2 regions of the Promicromonospora sp. CA-289599 genome follow, and region 2 is predicted to be linked to the other one. Evidence: predicted binding sites of a transcription regulator. Region 2 holds the regulator's gene; the other holds the start of a gene.
The links. The regulator LexA, encoded in region 2, represses DNA repair genes until DNA is damaged. The targets are predictions, from matches to a motif close to TCGAACANNTGTTCGA.

Region 1 (5,871 bases), 4.6 Mb from region 2:
CAGCCCCTTCCCGAACAGGCCGAAGCGGAAGCGAGAGACCACCGAGGTCAGCGATGCGCCGCGCACTCCGTAGAGCCAGCGCTGGAGGACCATGCTCCACGGCACGAGCAGTGCGGTAGCGATCAGGCTGGCGGCATGCGCCACCGGGGTGAGTACCCGGCCCTCGTCGTCCGGCCCGCCCGGCGAGAGGAGCCCGTCGACCCAGGCGCCGAGATAGTAGAAGGCGAAGATGAAGGCGAACATGCCCCCGACGAGAAGTGCGATGGCAAGGATGCCGCGACCGACGTGACGTCTCTCTCCCGCCAGTACCCGGTGGTACTCCACCCCGGGTGGAACTGATGCCTGGTGAGGCCCGGTGGCCAGGGCCTTCTTGTCTCCGTGGTCGGAACGGTGGTTGGAACGCACGCTGCTTCGTCCTCTTCTGCCGCGATCGGGTGATGGGTGCTTGCCTGAGCAATTCCAGACCCTGACGTAGCGTCGGGCTCAAGCCCCGGGGCCGTGAGGTGGCGCACACCACCTGGCCGAGACCGCCCCGGTTATCCTGACCCGCATGTCCATCACCTCTGCCCTCGGGGACGACTGGGTCCCGGCACCGGACGGGATCCGGGAGCGTTCGGCGGCTCGCGTCATCCTGCTGGACGCCGAGGGCCGGGTCCTGGTGGTGCGTTCGCACGATGTGAACCAGCCCGAACGGTCCTGGTGGTTCACGGTGGGCGGCGGCATCGACGCGGGGGAGACGCCCGAGCGGGCAGCGCTGCGGGAGCTCCACGAGGAGGTGGGCATCACGCTCGACGTGGGCGACCTGGTGGGTCCGGTGCTCACGCGGACGGGCATCTTCGAGTTCTTCGCCGAGACGTGCCGTCAGCACGAGGTCTTCTACCTCGCGCGGACGCCGGAGGCGGTGGAGATGACGGACGTCGGCTGGACCCCCGCCGAGCGGGAGCTGCTCGACGAGCTGGCCTGGCTGACGGCGGCGGAGCTGCGCGACCAGCCGCTGGAGGTGTTCCCACCCGAGCTGCCCGACGTCGTCGACCACCTCGTGGCGGGCTGGGACGGACAGGTCCGGCACCTGGGCGAGCAGTTCGACGACTGAGCCGCACGTAGAATGAATAGTTGTGAGTACACCGACCATCGGCGTCCTCGCCCTGCAGGGCGACGTCCGTGAGCACCTGACCGCCCTGGAGTCCGTGGGCGCGCACGCCGTGTCCGTCCGGCGCCCGGCCGAGCTGGCCGCCGTCGACGGGCTCGTGCTCCCCGGCGGGGAGTCCACGACCATCGACAAGCTGCTGCGCATCTTCGAGCTGCGCGACCTGCTGCAGACCCGGATCAAGGAGGGTCTGCCGGTGTACGGGTCGTGCGCGGGGATGATCCTGCTCGCCGACCGGATCCTGGACGGGACCGCCGACCAGCAGACAGTCGGCGGCATGGACGTGGTCGTGCGGCGCAACGCGTTCGGGCGGCAGGTCGACTCGTTCGAGACCGACCTCGACCTCGTGGGCATCCCCGACGTCGACGGCGGCGGGCCTGTGCGTACCGCGTTCATCCGCGCCCCCTGGATCGAGGAGGCCGGGCGCGACGTCGAGGTGCTGGCGCGCATCCCCGCCGTGGATACGCAGGGCCGTCCTGTGGCGGCCGCCGGTAGGATCGTCGCAGCACGGCAGGGTCCGCTGCTCGCCACCGCCTTCCACCCCGAGATCACGGGGGACACACGAGTGCACGGGTTGTTCGTCGGCATGGTTGCGGGCGGCTGAGCGCTTTCCCCGCTACCGTTCGACCCCGTATTGAAACCCGAAGTCAATAAAGCCATCGGAAAAGCAAGGAGTCAGGTAGAGGCATGTCAGGTCACTCAAAGTGGGCCACGACCAAGCACAAGAAGGCCGCGATCGACGCCAAGCGCGGCAAGCTCTTCGCGAAGCTGATCAAGAACATCGAGGTCGCGGCGCGCACGGGTGGTGGCGACCTCGCCGGTAACCCCACGCTGTTCGACGCGGTCCAGAAGGCGAAGAAGTCGTCGGTCCCCAACGACAACATCGACCGCGCGCTGAAGCGTGGCTCGGGCGAGGGCGCCGACGCCGTCGACTACCAGACCATCATGTACGAGGGCTACGGCACCAACGGCATCGCCGTGCTGGTGGAGTGCCTCACCGACAACAAGAACCGCGCGGCCTCCGAGGTGCGCCTGGCGTTCAGCCGCAACGGCGGAAACCTCGCGGACCCGGGTTCGGTGTCGTACCTCTTCTCCCGCAAGGGCCTGATCGTGGTCCCGAAGGCCGACGGCGTGGGCGAGGACGAGGTCATGCTCGCCGCTCTCGACGCCGGCGCCGAGGACGTGACGGACCAGGGCGAGGTCATCGAGGTCCTGACCGAGGCCACCGACCTGGTGTCGGTGCGTACGGCCATCCAGGAAGCCGGCATCGAGTACGACTCCGCCGACGTGATCTTCCACCCCTCCATGCAGGTCGAGGTGGACGTCGAGGGTGCTCGCAAGATCATGCGCCTCATCGACGCGCTCGAGGACAGCGACGACGTGCAGAGCGTCTTCGCGAACTTCGACGCGAGCGACGAGGTCATGGCCGCCCTCGACGAAGAGGAGTGACCTAGAAGGTAGCCGTTGGTCGAGCCTGTCGAGACCCTGCCCGGCGTCATGAGAACCTGACGCCATGCGCGTACTAGGGGTCGATCCGGGCCTGACCAGGTGCGGAGTGGGTGTGGTGGACTCCCTGCCCGGGCGCCGGGCGCGGATGGTCGCGGTCGGGGTGATCCGCTCCGAGCCGGAGCTGTCCACCGACCTGCGGCTGCTCAAGATCGCCGAGAATCTGGACATGTGGCTCGACGAGCACGTGCCCGACGTCGTCGCGGTCGAGCGGGTGTTCGCGCAGCACAACGTCGGCACGGTGATGGGGACCGCCCAGGCGGCGGGCCTGGCCATGGTGGCCGCGGCCCGCCGAGGCGTCCCCGTCGCCCTGCACACGCCGTCGGAGGTGAAGGCCGCGGTGACCGGTTCCGGCCGTGCCGACAAGGCCCAGGTGACGACGATGATCACCCGCATCCTCGACCTCGACGAGGCACCGAGACCCGCCGACGCCGCCGACGCGCTGGCCCTCGCCGTCTGCCACCTGTGGCGCCCCGCCGGAGCGCTGCAGGGCGGCGACCGGCACGAGCTCACCCCGGCGCAGCGCGCCTGGGCCGCTGCGGAACAGGCAGCGAAGCAGCGCCCCCGCCGCTAGCCGTGCCAGGCTCGGCCGGGCAGGGGTGCGGGCAGATGCCGACGGCGGCGTGGTGCGAGGGACCGGGTGGTCCGGCTTGTTAGGGTCGTCGCACGACTGTTCGAGTGGGCCTCGACGAGCTGGATCACCGAGGCCCCATCCACGACCCGAGAAGGGGGACCCCGTGATCGCCTCGCTGACGGGAACCGTGGCCCATGTGGGCCTGGACCGCGCGGTGGTCGACGTCGGCGGCGTCGGCTACCTCGTGCACGCCACGCCCACCACGCTGGCCACGCTGCGCGTCGGCGAGACGGCCGGCGTCGCGACGAGCATGGTGGTCCGCGAGGACTCGATGACGCTGTACGGGTTCGGCGACCCCGACGAGCGCGACGTGTTCGAGGTGGTGCAGACAGTGTCCGGCGTCGGGCCACGCCTGGCGCTCGCGATGCTCGCGGTGCACACCCCGGACGCGCTGCGCCGGGCGGTCGCGGGTGAGGACCTCGCCGCGCTGACCCGGGTCCCGGGCATCGGCAGGAAGGGCGCGCAGCGCATAGTGCTCGAGCTGGGGGACCGGCTCGGGCCGCCGTCGGAGGCGCTCACGGGCGTCGGCCCGGTGGCCGAGCCCGCCGCGAACGCGGGCGACCACTCCGAGCGCGTGGTCGAGGCCCTGGCGGGCCTCGGCTGGCCCGCCAAGCAGGCCGACGACGCCGTGGCGAAGGTGCTCGCCGACGCCGGGACCGACGCGATAGCGGCCGACGAGGTCGCGACCACGCTCCGTGCCGCGCTGCGCCTGCTGGGAGGACACCGTGGCTGAGGTCTCGGCGGGCTCGACCACCGGCACGGGTACGACCGGCGAGCGGGACCGGATCGTCGCCCCGAGCGCCGACGAGATCGAGCGCGCCGCCGAGGCCGCGCTGCGGCCCAAGGGCCTGGACGAGTTCGTGGGCCAGCGGGTGGTACGTGACCAGCTCTCCTTGGTGCTGCAGGCGGCCATCGCCCGCGGCAACCCGCCCGACCACGTCCTCCTGTCCGGGCCGCCAGGGCTCGGCAAGACCACGCTGGCCATGATCATCGCGGCCGAGCTCGGCGCGCACATGCGGCTCACCAGCGGCCCCGCGATCCAGCACGCCGGCGACCTGGCCGCCGTCCTGTCCTCGCTGGAGGAGGGGGACGTGCTGTTCATCGACGAGATCCACCGCCTGGCCCGCCCCGCCGAGGAGCTCCTGTACGTCGCGATGGAGGACTTCCGGGTCGACGTCATCGTCGGCAAGGGCGCCGGTGCCTCGGCGATCCCGCTGGCACTGCCGCGGTTCACCGTCGTCGGCGCGACCACCCGCTCCGGCCTGCTGCCCGCCCCGCTCCGGGACCGCTTCGGCTTCACCGGCCACATGGACTACTACTCGGCCGAGGAGCTGGAGCGCGTGATCCTGCGCTCCTCCGGGCTGCTCGGCGTGCACCTGGAGCACGCGGCGGCGCACGAGATCGCCGGCCGCTCCCGTGGCACCCCCCGCATCGCCAACCGCCTGCTGCGCCGCGTGCGCGACTGGGCGCAGGTGCGCGGCGACGGACGCCTCGACCTGCACGCCGCGCGGTCCGCGCTCGAGGTCTACGAGGTCGACCCCATCGGCCTGGACCGGCTCGACCGCGCGGTCCTCACCGCACTGTGCACCCGGTTCGGCGGCGGGCCCGTTGGCCTGTCCACGCTGGCCATGACCGTGGGCGAGGAGGCCGAGACGGTGGAGACCGTCGCCGAGCCCTACCTCGTGCGCGAGGGCCTGATCGGGCGTACCCCGCGGGGTCGCGTGGCGACCCCCGCGGCATGGGAGCACCTGGGACTCACACCTCCGGTGTCGAGCGAAGGGTAAAGATCAGTCACTGCGAGAGTAAAACATGTCTTGTCAACAGTAGATGAAAGCTCGCCAGAGCTCAGATATCTTCTCGCTTGGGTAAGCAAAATGACATACAGTCCTTCCGGTGAAGGATCCGCACCCTTCTGGGTGGCGGCTGGTTGTATGGCTGTTGCGTGCTTGTCAGTGTCACGGGGGCATGTCGCCGGATCCTGATCTTCGGTGTCGGACGGGCCGGCGCCGGCGATGGAGGAGGGTCTATGAGAACGAGATCTGTTTCAGTCATGTTGGTTGCTCTGGTCCTGGGCTTCTCTGCCCTTGCGATCCCAGCCCCCGCTGTTGCGGATGACGGCTACAAGAACCTGCCGGTCGCAAAGGCGAACCCGCACATCTCGCGCGAGGTAATCGTGTCGCTGCCCGAGGTGATGCAGAAGTCGGACGTCAAGATCGCCGACGACATTCGGCCGGGCACGCTGTTCTACTACCCGAACGGGCAATTGGTGGAAGGGCAGGAGCGGAGGGCTCTAGAGCTTGCGGCGCGGTGCCACAGCATCCTGATCGGCGCTCTGCCGGGTGGCGCTTGGAGCGGTGAGTCGCGGTGCCAGACTGCCCTCCTCGGGCGTCCGGGGTTGAAGGCATACTATGAGTGGAACACCAACGCAGCGTCCGAGGGTTCTGCTTGCCTTCAGGTACGTGGCTTTAACACGAGCGGATCTCGCACGTGGTACAACGCTGGCTGTGGGACCGCGGGCAATGTGACGGTTAACTGGGGCAACGTGGCGGCCTACCCTGCCGCAAGGGCGAGAACCTACAACATT
Region 2 (5,871 bases):
TCGCCGAGTGCTTCCCCGACAAGGCTCGGGCCACCTCCCGGGAGGCCGACGTGGTGGTGACCAACCACGCGATGCTCGGCATCGCGGCCACCGGTAGCCCCGGCATCCTGCCGGAGCACGACGTCGTGGTGGTGGACGAGGCGCACGAGCTCACGGACCGGGTCACGTCCTCGGCGACCGTGGACCTGTCCATGGCCTCGGTGGAGAGCGCGGCACGCCTGGCACGGCGGCACGCGGGCACCAACACCGATGCGCTGGACGCCGCGGCCCAGGCGCTGGGGACGCTGCTGGTGACGGCCCCCGCCGAACGGTTCCCGAACGGTCTGCCCGACGAGCTGCGCCTGGCGGTGGCCGCGGTGCGCGACGCCGCCCGCGAGGTGCTGAGCACGCTCAAGCCGGAGGCGAGCGGTAGCAAGGGACAGGCTCCGGGCCAGCCCGAACCCGGCCTGAAGATGGCGCAGGGCGCCATGCTGCAGCTCTTCGAGACGGCGGAACGCATGTCGTTCCAGGACACGACCGCCGACGTGCTGTGGTGCTCACGCCCTGACAACAACTGGGGCGGGTTCGCCGACAACGTGACCCGGCTGCACGCGGCGCCGCTGCACGTGGCTGGTCTGATCCGGATGCACCTGCTGGGCGAGGCGACGGGCGTCTTCACGTCGGCCACGCTGGCGCTGGGCGGCACGTTCGACGCGGTGGCCGGCACGCTCGGCCTCAAGGGCGAGGATGCCCCGCCGTGGCAGGGTCTCGACGCCGGCAGCCCGTTCGACTACCCGCGCCAGGGCATCCTGTACATCGCGCGGCACCTCCCGGCGCCCGGCCGCGAGCCGACGACGGAGGCGCAGCTCGACGAGATCGCGGAGCTGATCACCGCCGCCGGCGGCCGCACGCTCGGGCTCTTCTCCTCGCGTCGCGCCGCGAACGCCGCGGCCGAGGCCATGCGCGAGCGGCTCGACCTCCCGATCCTGGCGCAGGGTGACGACCAGCTGCCCACGCTCGTGCGCGAGTTCGCCGAGGATCCGGAGGCATGCCTGTTCGGCACGCTGTCCCTGTGGCAGGGCGTGGACGTGCCGGGTCCGTCGTGCCAGCTCGTGCTGATCGACCGCATCCCGTTCCCGCGCCCCGACGACCCGGTCAAGGCGGCACGCGCCAAGGCAGTGGAGCAGGCAGGCGGCAACGGGTTCATGGCGGTGTCCGCGCAGCACGCGGCACTGCTGCTCGCACAGGGGGCCGGGCGCCTCGTGCGGAGCATGGACGACAGGGGAGTGGTGGCGGTCCTCGACCCGCGCCTCGCGACGGCCCGCTACGCATCGTTCCTCACTCGTTCGATGCCGGGGTTCTGGCCGACCACCGACCCAGCACTGGTGCGCGCCGCGCTGGCGAGGCTCGACACCTAGTCCGGCTCGACACCTAGTCTGGGGAGCATGGCAGCCCTTTCGGACATCCCGGCCGACCGGTCCTCCGGCACCCGCACCACCAAGATCGCTGTGGTGGGCGCGGGCGCGGTGGGCTCCACGCTGGCGTTCGCCGCGCTCGCGCGGGGCTCGGCGCGGACCATCGCCCTGCACGACGTGAACCGGGCGAAGGTCGAGGCCGAGGTGCTCGACCTCCAGCACGGCCTCATGTTCACGCCCCAGGCGCAGGTGATCGGCTCGGACGACGTCGGCGTCTGCGCGGGAGCTGACGTCGTGGTCGTGACCGCGGGGGCGAAGCAGAAGCCAGGGCAGACCCGGATCGACCTCGCCGAGGGAACGATCGGCCTGATGCGCGACATCCTGCCCGGTCTGGTCGACGTCGCGCCGGACGCCACGTACGTCATGGTGACCAACCCGGTGGACGTCGTGACCTACGCGGCGCTCAAGATCTCCGGCCTGCCGCGCGAGCGGATGTTCGGCAGCGGCACGGTCCTGGACTCCTCCCGGCTCCGCGTGGTGCTCGCCGAGCGCTGCGGCGTGGCGGTGGGGAACGTGCACGCGTACATCGCCGGAGAGCACGGCGACTCGGAGATAGCGCTGTGGAGCTCGGCCTCGATCGGCGGCGTGCCGCTGCTCGACTGGGAGCCCCTGGGCGGCAAGCAGCCGCTCGACGTCGCGGTGCGTACGGAGGTGCACCGCGAGGTGGTCGACTCCGCGTACCGGATCATCTCCGGCAAGGGGGCGACCAACTACGCCGTCGGCCTGGCTGCTACCCGCATCATCGAGGCGGTGCTCAACGACGAGGGCCGGATCATGCCGGTGTCCTCGCTGCTGGACGACTACCACGGCATCAGCGACGTGTGTCTGTCCGTGCCGTCGCTCGTGGACCGGCGGGGTGTCACGGCCAACGTGCGGGTGCCGATGTCCGACGACGAGCTGGCGGGCCTTCGCGCCTCGGCGGAGAGCGTGCGCGCGGTCCAGAAGCGCTTCGGCTTCTGACGCAGCGGCCGTACGGCCCCAAGGACGACGAGAACGGGGTTGTGTTCCTGCCGGATCGGCATCGGAACACAACCCCGTTCTCGTCGTCCTTGGACGCCCTACCGGCTACAGGGACCGCAGCACCGCGACCACGCGGCCGAGGATCTGGGCCTCATCGCCGGGAATCGGCTCGTAGGCCGGGTTCTGCGGCAGCAGCAGCACGTGACCGTCGGTCTGCTTGAACGTCTTGACCGTGGCCTCGCCGTCGATCATGGCGGCGACGATCTCGCCCTGCTCCGCGACGTTCTGCTGCCGCACGACCACCCAGTCGCCGTCGCAGATCGCGGCGTCGACCATCGAGTCGCCGGCGACCTTGAGGAGGAACAGCTCGCCGTCGCCCACCAGCTGGCGGGGGAGCGGGAACACGTCCTCGACGACCTGCTCGGCAAGGATGGGGCCACCGGCCGCGATCCGGCCCACGAGCGGCACGTACGACGGCGGGGGAGTGCTGGCGTCGTCGGGCACGGAGCCACCCCAGTGGACCTGGCCGCTGCGGCGCGGCTCGGGCCAGTGGATCTCGCCGCGCGTCGGCTTGTCGACCTGCTCGGCCATCGGCTCCACGAGCTCCATGGCGCGCGGCCGGTTGGGGTCGCGGCGCAGGAAGCCCTTCTTCTCGAGCATCTGGAGCTGGTGCTTGACGCTCGACGGGCTGGCCAGCCCGACGGCCTCGCCGATCTCGCGCATCGACGGCGGATAGCCGCGCGTCTCGAACGACTGCCGGATCGTGTCCAGCACGAGGCGCTGCCGTTCGGTGAGGCGGTCTGTCGGCGAGATCGTGTGCACGTCAGCGACCGCCTTGTCGGCTGGCGTGTCCAGCGTGGCGACGCCGGAGGCTGCCGTGTCGACGGCTCTCGTGTCGCTGGTCCCGTCCCGTCCCGTCATGCCCGTGCCCCTCCCGTTCCGACAAATGTTCTCCTGTGCGCTACCCACTCTAGGTCACAAACGCGCTCGGCTCAAACGAATGTTCGAGCGTGTCTCGACATGGACGGTGTCCCGTGCTACACAATGGTACGGGCGTTCGACGAACGCTTGTATGAACGACAGAAGCTCTGCACACTTCGAGGAGGGGCCATGGGGGACGTGATCCCGCTGCGGCAGTACACCCCGACGTATGAACAGGCGTATGCGCCGTCGTATGGCCGGGCGTACGCACCGGCGGCCGGACCGGCTGCGGTTCGTGCGTACACCCCGGCGGAGGGGCGCACGCTCGCCGACCGGCTGGGCCTGGCCGGCCTGCGGCTCACCCGGCGCGGCCGCGTGGTCCTCGTGCTGCTCGCCATGCTGCTGGTCGCACCGATGGTCACGTGGGGGGCGACGGCGGTCGCCAGCTCCCCGGGGGAGCCCACCGAGGTCCGGGTGCATGCGGTGCAGCCGGGCGAGACGCTCTGGGGCTTCGCCCAGGAGGTCGCGAGGCCCGGCGAGGACGTGCGGCACGCGGTCGGCAGGCTGCAGGAGCTGAACGGGATGTCGACCGGCAGCGTGCGCGTCGGGGAGCTGTTGCTCCTGCCCAAGGAGTGACCGAAGGCGTCGATTCACCGACGAATGTTGCGGCTATGTTGCAAGGGGGTGGTTTGCCCGCTTACGGTCGGGGCGCGACCGGAGGCCTCCGGTCGATGGTCGACCACGCAGGAGTGAGCATGCACTGCCCGTTCTGTCGCCACGCCGACTCGCGCGTGGTGGACTCGCGGACTGCCGACGACGGCCTGTCGATCCGGCGGCGGCGGCAGTGCCCGAACTGCAACCGGCGGTTCACCACCGTGGAGACCGCGAGCCTGTCCGTGGTCAAGCGCTCCGGCGCCACCGAGCCGTTCAGCCGCGACAAGGTCGCCGCGGGTGTGCGCAAGGCGTGCCAGGGGCGTCCGGTGAGCGACGACGACCTGGCGATCCTGGCCCAGCGGGTCGAGGAGACCCTGCGGAGCAACGGCAGCGCGGAGATCGACGCGTACGAGGTGGGTCTCGCCATCCTCGGCCCCCTGCGCGAGCTCGACGAGGTCGCCTACCTCCGGTTCGCGAGCGTCTACCAGGCGTTCGACTCGCTCGAGGACTTCGAGAGCGCGATCACCTCGCTCCGCGCGGAGCGCGCCGAGCGGGCCGCCGCCGCTCAGGCATAGGAGCCGGCCCGGCCCGGCGCGCCGTCGTCGGCCGCGCTCGCCCAGGTGAAATCCAAAAATGTTGGCACCCGGCTGCGCCGTGGTGCAGGCTGGGGCCGACGACGGACCCGATCGAGGGACCCCCGGAACAAGAGGAGGTGATCGGTGTGACGGACGAGAAGCCCAATGCCGAGGTGGCCGAGACCAAGGGTGTTGAAGAGCCCAAGGTCGCGACAGCGCCGAGCACGGACGCGAAGGCGAAGTTCAAGGAGGCTCTGGACCGCAAGAACGCGGCTCGGAGCCGGACCTCCGCGGGCGATGTGAACACCGGCGCGGTGCACGGCTCGGAGACGACCGGCCCCGTGCAGAAGATGTTCCGCCGCAAGTCCGGCTGATCCATCGGTGATGGAGGCCGCTGACCTGGTGAACGACCAGGTCAGCGGCCTTGTCTTTCGGCGCTGCCTCAGCTGACCGGTGTGAAGTCCCGGCTCCCGAGGAAGGCCGGTCGAGCCTTCTGCGCTGCGAACGGCTCGACCGCGGTGTTCTCGACACTGTTGTAGACCAGGAAGATGTTCGATCGGGGGAACGGCGAGATGTTGCCGTTGGAGCCGTGCATGCAGTTGCAGTCGAACATGATCGCGCTGCCGGCCTTGCCGGCGAGAACGTCGATGCCGTGCGAGCTGGCCATGCGGGTGAGGATGTCCTCATCCGGGGTGCCGGCGTTCTGCATCACCAGTGACGACTTGTAGTTGTCGTTCGGCGTCCGGCCGGTGCAGGACACGTAGGTCTTGTGCGTGCCGGGCATGATCATCAGCGGGCCGTTGAACGAGTAGTTGTCGGTCAGCGAGATCGAGATGCTGACCGTCCGCATCCGTGGCAGGCCGTCCTCGGCGTGCCACGTCTCGAAGTCCGAGTGCCAGGCGAAGTCGCCGCCACCGAAGCCGGGCTTGAGATTGACGCGGCTCTGGTGGATGTAGACGTCGGAGCCGAGGATCTGCCGGGCCCGCCCCACCACCCTGGGGTCGCGTGCGATCCGCGCGAAGATCTCGCTGGTCCTGTGCACCTCGAAGATGGTCCGCACCTGCTGCGAGGTGCCTTCGATGATCGTGCGCTCGTCGGCTCGGACCTCGGGGTCGGTGGAGAGCCGCTGCAGCTCCGCACGAAACTCCTGCACCTCGTCCGGCGTGACCAGGTCCTCGAATGCGAGGTAGCCGGTCCGGTCGAAGCCGTCCAGTTCGTCCTGGCCCAGCGGGCCGTCGGCCGCGCTGCCCCACACCACCTTGTCCTGGCGCGGGATCTCGGAGGCGTCGCCTTCGACACGGGTGGGG

Region 1: ruvA (Holliday junction branch migration protein RuvA) is a predicted target of LexA. The motif match lies at 3,316-3,331, and genes of this name have one in related genera.

What each region holds. Positions count from the first base shown of each region.
Region 1 covers NZ_JBNJNI010000001.1:192,098-197,968, reverse strand. Annotated here, with positions in the region: gene ACQEVI_RS00835 (lysostaphin resistance A-like protein) at 1-243, opposite strand, end outside; gene ACQEVI_RS00830 (NUDIX hydrolase) at 551-1,093, shown strand; gene pdxT (pyridoxal 5'-phosphate synthase glutaminase subunit PdxT) at 1,116-1,751, shown strand; gene ACQEVI_RS00820 (YebC/PmpR family DNA-binding transcriptional regulator) at 1,835-2,596, shown strand; gene ruvC (crossover junction endodeoxyribonuclease RuvC) at 2,661-3,227, shown strand; gene ruvA (Holliday junction branch migration protein RuvA) at 3,391-4,020, shown strand; gene ruvB (Holliday junction branch migration DNA helicase RuvB) at 4,013-5,071, shown strand; gene ACQEVI_RS00800 (hypothetical protein) at 5,314-5,871, shown strand, end outside.
Region 2 covers NZ_JBNJNI010000001.1:4,770,652-4,776,522, forward strand. Annotated here, with positions in the region: gene ACQEVI_RS21250 (ATP-dependent DNA helicase) at 1-1,397, shown strand, start outside; gene ACQEVI_RS21255 (L-lactate dehydrogenase) at 1,425-2,414, shown strand; gene lexA (transcriptional repressor LexA) at 2,520-3,335, opposite strand; gene ACQEVI_RS21265 (LysM peptidoglycan-binding domain-containing protein) at 3,525-3,971, shown strand; gene nrdR (transcriptional regulator NrdR) at 4,091-4,564, shown strand; gene ACQEVI_RS21275 (DUF5302 domain-containing protein) at 4,711-4,938, shown strand; gene thpD (ectoine hydroxylase) at 5,007-5,871, opposite strand, start outside.